DNA from 2 places in the Streptomyces sp. NBC_00663 genome. Region 2 is predicted to be linked to the other one. Evidence: riboswitches for the same ligand, from Rfam matches in the RefSeq annotation. Region 2 holds a riboswitch; the other holds the start of a gene.

Region 1 (4,407 bases), 5.1 Mb from region 2:
ACTGGGCGTCCGGGGAGCCCGCCTGGCCGTGCCAGAGGAGCATCCAGATCTGGCCGGAGGAGGGGGTGGCGAGGGCGCGGAGGAGTGCCTCGTAGGCGTCGTAGCGCCCTGGCGTCACCTGGCGCAGCATGTGCTCGACCTGGCCGGTCGCTGTGCCGCTGGCACTCACCTTCTACCGCCCCTTCGGGAAAGTTTCGTAGTCGGAAACAGCTTAAGCGTTGAGAGCTCGGGGCTTGTGGTGTGTTGCGGGCTGCGGGCCGTGGGGGTTGATCGCGCACCTTGGGTACGTCTACATGCCCTGCGTGTAGAACGGACGTACCGTCTCGCGCATCCAGTGGCCCACCGGGTCGTCCACCACGTCCAGCAGGACCAGGTTGACCGGCCAGGCCACCGGTGCCTGGCCCAACGCCCGGCCCAGGGCGTCCATCGGGAGGGTACGCAAGTCGCCCTCCCATGGGGAGAGCTCCACGCCCACGAACATCACGGGGTCGGCCGTCTCGATGGCGGCGAGGCAGCGGCGGGCCGTCAGGACGACTCCCGTCGCGGCGAACTCGGCGCAGGCCGCGGCGAGGAAGTCCACCGGGTCGTCCTGCCAGTCGGGCTCGTAGAGCTTGACCCGGCCGCCGCTGTTGGGGCCGTCCAGCGGGGTGCGGCCCACCCGGCACAGGTCCGCCACGGCGGCCGGCGGAAGGGGCACGCCGACCACGCCGTCCGGGTTGAGGGCCATGCCGAGCTGCGGCGGCAGTCCGCGCGCGAACTCCACCGCGGGGGCGACGGTGTACGACATGTGCGCCCCGGCGACCTGACGGAACTGTTCCTCCGAGCTGAAGACCGGGACGTAGGCCTGGCCCTCGATCTGGAGGGTGGGCAGATCGAGGGGGCCGGTGTGGGCGCCGCCGCCGTTCGGCAGGGGGACCCAGACGAAGCTGCGGCCAAGGACCTCGATGATCCGGCCGCCGGCCCCGGGCACACCGAGGGAGGCCGAGAGCACCTCCTCCAGCTCGTTGCCGGGCCATCCGCCGCCGTGCGGATAGGGGTGCGCCTGTGCCGGGAAGTCCTGTGCCGGGAAGTCCATCTGTCCGTCCGCCTGCCGAGTACCGCTGGTGTGGCTGAAAGGCTAACGGGTGGCAGGCCCCTGGCGCCCTGCCCGTCAGCCCGTGAACCCGATCCGGCGTAGGGCGTCCGCTGCCTCTCGGTCGAGGAGGATCGCGGAGCCCACTCCCTGGGGCAGTTCGCCCTTCTCCACGGAGCGGATCAGACGGGCGGCCGCCGTGCGGTGGCGGAGGAAGGCGTAGCGCGAGACGCCCCGGCCGCGCTCGCGCTGGCCCTGGAGCGCGGTGTCCGGGGTGACGTCGAGCAGCAGCAGGTGCAGGGTGCCGCCGCGGCGCTGGGCCGCGCGGGCCAGCCAGCCGCGCACCCAGGACTGGGTGCCGCAGTCGTGCACCACGACCCCCTCGCCGGAGCGCAGGGTGCGGCGCAGGCCGACGTAGTGGGCGAAGCGGACCAGGGGACGGTAGAGCGCGTACGGCAGAAGGCGGGGCGCGCGGGCGTCCCAGCGGTCGCGGGTGTCCTGGGAGTCGATCCGTACGCCCTTGACGGCGCGTCGCATCAGGGTCGACTTGCCGCTGCCGGGCAGGCCGGTGATCACCACCAGGTCGGCCGGGGCGAAGAGCAGGGCGTGCGGGCTGTGGCCGGCGCGGTCGCGCAGGTCACGCACGACCGGCCGCGGTGCGCATGCCTCCTGGGCCGGAGCGGTCGGCTGTGCGGGCAGCGCGACGGCCGAGGTGGTGGCGTACGCAGTGGGCCTGTTCACCGTGATCGTCCTCCTCCGGGGTCAGGGGGGTTCCCCTCCCCACCGAGCGTAAAGAGAAGGTAATGGGGTGTCTCTCTTGTTTTGGTGATCGTCGTGCCACAAGCCAGTCACAAAGGGGGTGGCGACGGGCGGGGACGATGCGGCCCTGCCGCCCGTGCCCGATGCGTGCAATGATGTCCGCGCCAACTGCATACCGGCCGTTTGAATCCGCGCGGGAGAGTCCCCACCACTGGTTGGGGCGCCGAAGGAGCAAGTCCCTCCCTTGAATCTCTCAGGCCCCGTTACCGCGCGGGCGAGGCACATCTGAAAAGCGAGCCGCCCTCCGGTGGCTCCACCCAAGGTGCAAGTCATGTCCCCTGCGGTCATGGCGAACCTCTCAGGTTCCGATGACAGATGGGGAGGAACGACCTCGCCCGTCATGCCTTGGGAGACAACCGTCCGATGAGCAATGAACCCCGCCTGACCGCGCTCGACGCCCTGCATCGCGCGCTCGGCGCGACGATGACCGACTTCGCCGGCTGGGACATGCCGCTGCGCTACGGCTCCGAGCGCGACGAGCACAACGCCGTGCGGACGAAGGCCGGGCTCTTCGACCTCTCCCACATGGGCGAGATCACGGTGACCGGGCCGCAGGCCGCCCAGCTGCTGAACTTCGCTCTCGTCGGCAACATCGCCTCCGTCGGCGTCGGCCGCGCCCGCTACACCATGATCTGCCGCGAGGACGGCGGCATCCTCGACGACCTGATCGTCTACCGGCTGGCCGAGACCGAGTACATGGTCGTGGCGAACGCCTCCAACGCCCAGGTCGTCCTCGACGCGCTCGTCGAGCGCTCGGTCGGCTTCGACGCCGAGGTGCGCGACGACCGGGACGCGTACGCGCTGCTCGCCGTCCAGGGCCCCGAGTCCCCCGGCATCCTCGCGTCCCTCACCGACGCCGACCTCGACGGTCTGAAGTACTACGCCGGTCTGCCCGGCACGGTCGCCGGCGTCCCGGCCCTGATCGCCCGCACCGGCTACACCGGCGAGGACGGCTTCGAGCTCTTCGTGAAGCCTTCGGACGCCGTTGAGCTGTGGCAGGCCCTGACCAAGGCCGGCGAGGGCGTCGGTCTGGTCCCCTGCGGTCTGTCCTGCCGGGACACGCTGCGCCTGGAGGCGGGCATGCCGCTGTACGGGCATGAGCTGTCGACCGAGCTGACCCCCTTCGACGCGGGGCTCGGCCGGGTCGTCAAGTTCGAGAAGGAGGGCGACTTCGTGGGCCGCGCGGCGCTGCGCGAGGCCGCCGAGAACGCCGACCACGAGCCGCCGCGCGTCCTCGTCGGCCTGATCGCCGAGGGCCGTCGCGTCCCCCGCGCCGGGTACGCCGTCGTCGCCGAGGGCAAGGTGATCGGCGAGGTCACCTCCGGCGCCCCCTCCCCCACGCTGGGCAAGCCGATCGCGATGGCCTACGTCGACGCCATGTACTCCGCGCCTGGCACGGACGGCGTCGGGGTGGACATCCGGGGCACGCACGAGCCGTACGAGGTCGTGGCTCTCCCCTTCTACAAGCGGCAGAAGTAGACACTGGACGCGAGGTCGCGCGCCCGCGCGTGACCCTGCGCACATTTCCGCTGCTCACGCACTTCCCAGCAGTCCCGCATTCATCAGCACTCCCCCGCGTACAGGAGAATTCAGGCCATGAGCAACCCCCAGCAGCTGCGCTACAGCAAGGAGCACGAGTGGCTGTCGGGCGCCGAGGACGGCGTCTCGACGGTCGGCATCACGGAGCACGCGGCCAACGCGCTCGGCGATGTCGTCTTCGTGCAGCTCCCCGAGGTCGGTGACACGGTGACCGCGGGCGAGACCTGCGGCGAGCTGGAGTCGACCAAGTCGGTCAGCGACCTGTACTCCCCCGTCTCCGGTGAGGTCACCGAGGTCAACGAGGACGTCGTCAACGATCCGTCGCTGGTGAACTCCGCCCCCTTCGAGGGCGGCTGGCTGTTCAAGGTACGCACCGCGGACGAGCCGGCCGACCTGCTCTCCGCCGACGAGTACACCGCCTTTTCCGCCGGCTGAGGAGTCGTACACCTGATGTCCGCACTGAACACGCCCCTGCATGAGCTGGACCCGGAGATCGCCGCCGCGGTCGATGCCGAGCTGAACCGGCAGCAGTCCACCCTGGAGATGATCGCCTCGGAGAACTTCGCTCCGCTCGCGGTCATGGAGGCCCAGGGCTCGGTCCTGACCAACAAGTACGCCGAGGGCTACCCCGGCCGCCGCTACTACGGCGGCTGCGAGCACGTCGACGTCGCCGAGCAGATCGCCATCGACCGGATCAAGGACCTGTTCGGCGCCGAGTACGCCAACGTCCAGCCCCACTCCGGCGCCTCCGCCAACCAGGCCGCCCTCTTCGCCCTCGCCTCCCCCGGCGACACCATCCTGGGCCTGGACCTCGCCCACGGCGGCCACCTCACCCACGGCATGCGCCTGAACTTCTCCGGCAAGCAGTTCAACGTCGTCGCCTACCACGTCGACGACGCCGGCCTGGTCGACATGGCCGAGGTCGAACGCCTCGCCAAGGAACACCGCCCCAAGGTGATCATCGCCGGCTGGTCCGC
Region 2 (4,407 bases):
CCTACCGTCGAGAAGGCAGGTCAAGGACGGAGGTCGGCGTGAGAAGCAGCGGCGACGGTACGGCTGGGGGTGCCCCCGGACGCAGTCTCGGGGCGAGCGGTCCGTACCCGCTTTACGGCAGCGCGGCCGATCACGTTCCGCAGCGACCGGCGGCCGTGCCGAGCAGTGGCGGAGGGGCGACGTCCATGGCGTCCGAGGAGATCGGCTACCGCGGTCCGACGGCCTGCGCGGCCGCCGGCATCACCTATCGCCAACTCGACTACTGGGCGCGTACCGGGCTCGTCGAGCCGAGTGTGCGGCCCGCCTACGGGTCGGGGACGCAGCGGCTGTACAGCTTCCGGGACGTTGTCGTCCTGAAGATCGTCAAGCGGTTCCTCGACACCGGTGTGTCGCTCCAGAACATCCGTACCGCCGTGCAGCATCTCAGGGAGCGCGGTTTCCGGGACCTGGAACGCATGACGCTGATGAGCGACGGCGCCACGGTCTACGAGTGCACCTCGCCCGACGAGGTCCACGCGCTGCTCCAGGGCGGCCAGGGCATCTTCGGGATCGCCGTGGGTGTGGTGTGGCGGGACGTCGAGAGCGCCTTGTCGCAGTTGCACGGGGAGCGGATCGACACCGGCGAGACGCTGGTGGGGAACAACCCCGCCGACGAGCTGGCGCGGCGGCGGGGCAATCGGGCCGTCTGAGGCTCTGCCCGGGGCATTACCGAGGGCATTGTCAGTGGCGTAGGGCAGCATCGGACATGTGAGAAACGCGCCCACGATCCTGCATCTCGACATGGATGCCTTCTTCGCCTCGGCGGAGCAGGCGTCCAAGCCGAGTCTGCGCGGGAAGGCCGTCGTCGTGGGCGGGCTGGGACCGCGTGGTGTGGTGGCCACCGCGTCGTACGAGGCCCGGGTCTTCGGAGTCCATTCGGCGATGCCGATGGCGCAGGCGCGGCGGCTGGCGCCGAATGCCGCGTATCTCGTGCCGCGCTTCGGGTTCTACCGGTCGATCAGTGAGCAGGTGATGGCGCTGCTGCGGGCGCTGTCGCCGCTTGTGGAGCCGCTGAGCCTCGATGAGGCGTTCGTGGATCTGGAGGCCGGGGGCGTGGCCTGGGACGAGGGCTCGGCGCGGCTGGTGGGGGAGAAGCTGCGTGCCGACATACGGGCGGTCACCGGGCTCACGGGCTCGGTGGGACTCGCGGCGTCCAAGATGCTCGCGAAGATCGCGTCCGAGCAGGCCAAGCCCGACGGTCTGGTGGTGATCGATCCGGGGACCGAGCGAGGGCTGCTCGGGCCGATGTCCGTGCGGATCCTGCCGGGAGTGGGGCCGGCCACCGGGGACCATCTGCGGCGGGCCGGGATCCACACGGTCGAGGAGATCGTCGAGGCCGGGGAGGACGAGCTCGTACGGCTGCTGGGGAAGGCGCACGGGCACGGGCTGTACGCCATGGCGTTGGCGCATGACGAGCGGCCGGTGGTGGCGGAGCGGGAGACCAAGTCGGTGTCGGTGGAGGACACGTACGACGTCGACATCCACGATCGGCTGCGGGTGGGCATGGAGGTGCAGCGGCTGGCCGACCGGTGTGTGCGGAGGCTGCGGGGGGCCGGGTTGTCGGGGCGGACGATCGTGCTCAAGGTGCGGCGGTACGACTTCTCCACGCTGACCCGGTCCGAGACGCTGCGGGGGCCCACCGATGATCCGGCGGTCGTGCGGGAGGCCGCGGCTCGGTTGTTGGAGTCCGTGGACACGACGGGGGGTGTGCGGTTGCTGGGGGTGGGGGTTTCCGGGCTGGCCGACTACACGCAGGAGGATCTGTTCGCGCAGGCCGCGGGGGATCTGGGGGAACTGGCCGAGGAGGAGCCGGGGGATGTGGTGGCTGCGGAGGCGGTGGAGGTGGCTGTCGAGCGGCGGTTTGTTGCGGGGCACGACGTGGTGCATGCCGAGTTCGGGCACGGGTGGGTTCAGGGGAGTGGGCTGGGGCGGGTGACGGTGCGGTTCGAGACGCCGGATTCCGGACCGGGGAGGGTGCGGACGTTTCGGGTTGATGATGCGTTGTTGGCTGTGGCTGAGCCATTGCCGTTGGTGGCGGAGGGGGGTGGGGTCGCATCCGGCCTTCGGCCGGATTTGTGTTCCCACCCGCACCACCCGTGACAGTCTCGTTGTCGGGTGCGGGTGGCCCCTGTGGAGGGCTTCGGGGTTAGGCGTCCGCGTCCTCTGTGCCTGCCAGTTTGCCGAAGTCTCGGTCCGGGAGTGGGGGTGCGGGGGCCACGTCCAGGCCGTAGTGGTGGTAGAGCTGGAGTTCCTGGTCGGGGGAGAGGTGGCGGCCCACGCCGAAGTCGGGGGCGTCCTTGATCAAGGAGCGGTCGAAGGGGACTCGCAAGGAGCCCTCGATCAGTTCGCTCGGCTCCAGGGGGACGAAGGCGTCCCTGGAGAACAGGCCGGTGCGTATGGCCGCCCACTCGGGCACGCCGGTCGCGTCGTCGAGGTAGACCTCGTCGATCGTGCCGATCTTGATGCCGTTGCGGTCCATCGCCTTGCGGCCGATCAGGTTGCGCGGATCGATATCGGTCTGCACGGGCCCTCCACTACGTCGCGACTCGCAACTCATCCGTAAGCACTACAAAAGAGCAGATTGAGACCGGTGGCCACTCGAGGGCTCCTCCAGGGATCCGCATTTTGCGCGCTGGTAGGCTGGCAAGCGGCTGTTGACCCTGTGCGGGAGAGTCCTCCGGAGATCGTCCGGAGGCGCCGAAGGAGCAAATCCTCCCCGGAATCTCTCAGGCCCACGTACCGCACTGACGAGGCCACTCTGGAAAGCAGAGCGGGTGTCGACGGCTTCCGCTCTCACCGACGGTGAAAGCCGGGCACCTTCGGGTGTCCGGTGAAGCTCTCAGGTTGAGATGACAGAGGGGGAGGCCGCCGGGACCCGCAGCCGTGGTGTCCCTCAAAGGTCGCGTCAGACCAGGAGGCCTCCGCAATGACCGCCCACCGCACTCCGCTCACCGAACTCGAGCAGGGGATCCCCTTCGAGCAGCGTCACATCGGCCCCGACCACGAGGCCCGGGCCAAGATGCTCGCGCAGGTCGGCTACGGCTCGCTGGACGAGCTCACCGCCGCCGCGGTGCCGGATGTGATCAAGAACGCCGACTCCCTTGATCTGCCGGGGGCGCGTACCGAGGCCGAGGTGCTGGCCGAGCTTCGGTCGCTCGCCGACCGGAACCAGGTTCTCGGGTCCATGATCGGGCTCGGGTACTACGGGACCTTCACCCCGCCCGTCATCCTGCGCAACGTCATGGAGAACCCCGCCTGGTACACGGCCTACACGCCCTACCAGCCCGAGATCTCCCAGGGTCGGCTCGAGGCCCTCCTCAACTTCCAGACCATGGTCGCCGAGCTCACCGGGCTGCCGACCTCCGGTGCCTCGCTGCTCGACGAGGGCACGGCCGCCGCCGAGGCGCTGGCGCTGTCCCGGCGCATGGGCAAGAACAAGAAGGGGCTGTTCCTGGTCGACGCGGACGCGTTGCCGCAGACCGTCGCCGTCATCGAGACCCGCGCCGAGCCGACCGGTGTCGAGGTCGTCGTCGCCGACCTCAGCGACGGGATTCCCGCCGACATCGCCGCGCGGGAGATCAACGGCGTGCTCCTCCAGTACCCGGGCGCCTCCGGTGCCGTACGCGACATCAAGGCCGTCATCGACCAGGCGCACGAGCTGGGAGCCCTGGTGACCGTCGCCGCCGATCTGCTGGCGCTGACGTTGCTGAAGTCGCCCGGCGAGCTCGGAGCCGACATCGCCGTCGGGACCACGCAGCGGTTCGGGGTGCCGATGGGCTTCGGCGGGCCGCACGCCGGTTACATGGCGGTGCACGAGAAGTTCGCGCGCAGCCTGCCCGGGCGGCTCGTGGGTGTGTCCGTGGACGCGGACGGGAACAAGGCGTACCGGCTCGCCCTCCAGACTCGTGAGCAGCACATCCGGCGGGAGAAGGCCACCAGCAACATCTGCACCGCCCAGGTGCTGCTCGCGGTGATGGCGGGGATGTACGCCGTCTACCACGGGCCGGAGGGGCTCAAGGGCATCGCCCGGCGGACCCACCGGTACGCCCGTGTCCTCGCCGCGGGGCTCACCGCCGGTGGGGTCGAGGTCGTGCACGGCGCCTACTTCGACACCGTGACCGTACGGGTGCCCGGCAAGGCCGGCGAGGTCGTCGCCGCCGCCGAGGAGAACGGGGTCAACCTGCGGCTCGTCGACGCCGATCACATCTCCGTCGCCTGCGACGAGACCACCACGCGGGCCCAGCTGGGCGCCGTATGGACCGCGTTCGGGGTCGAAGGGGACGTCGAGGCGCTGGACGCGGCGGCCGAGGACGCGCTGCCGGACGCCATGGTGCGGACGGACGAGTTCCTGGCCCACCCCGTCTTCCA

What was found. A riboswitch is a leader RNA that binds a small molecule or an ion and turns the genes downstream of it on or off. The one in region 2 is predicted to bind glycine.
Region 1: linked by a shared signal. The riboswitch ahead of gcvT (glycine cleavage system aminomethyltransferase GcvT) and the one ahead of gcvP (aminomethyl-transferring glycine dehydrogenase) in region 2 are both predicted to bind glycine.

What each region holds. Positions count from the first base shown of each region.
Region 1 is NZ_CP109027.1:2,961,392-2,965,798, forward strand. It holds gene OG866_RS13240 (enhanced serine sensitivity protein SseB C-terminal domain-containing protein) at 1-169, opposite strand, end outside; gene OG866_RS13245 (enhanced serine sensitivity protein SseB) at 290-1,075, opposite strand; gene OG866_RS13250 (AAA family ATPase) at 1,151-1,813, opposite strand; glycine riboswitch at 2,016-2,110, shown strand; glycine riboswitch at 2,111-2,216, shown strand; gene gcvT (glycine cleavage system aminomethyltransferase GcvT) at 2,255-3,370, shown strand; gene gcvH (glycine cleavage system protein GcvH) at 3,488-3,865, shown strand; gene glyA (serine hydroxymethyltransferase) at 3,881-4,407, shown strand, end outside.
Region 2 is NZ_CP109027.1:8,097,106-8,101,512, forward strand. It holds gene OG866_RS36715 (MerR family transcriptional regulator) at 39-689, shown strand; partial or broken gene OG866_RS36720 (DNA polymerase IV) at 748-2,270, shown strand; partial or broken gene OG866_RS36725 (PRC-barrel domain-containing protein) at 2,195-2,563, opposite strand; glycine riboswitch at 2,695-2,791, shown strand; glycine riboswitch at 2,798-2,895, shown strand; gene gcvP (aminomethyl-transferring glycine dehydrogenase) at 2,966-4,407, shown strand, end outside.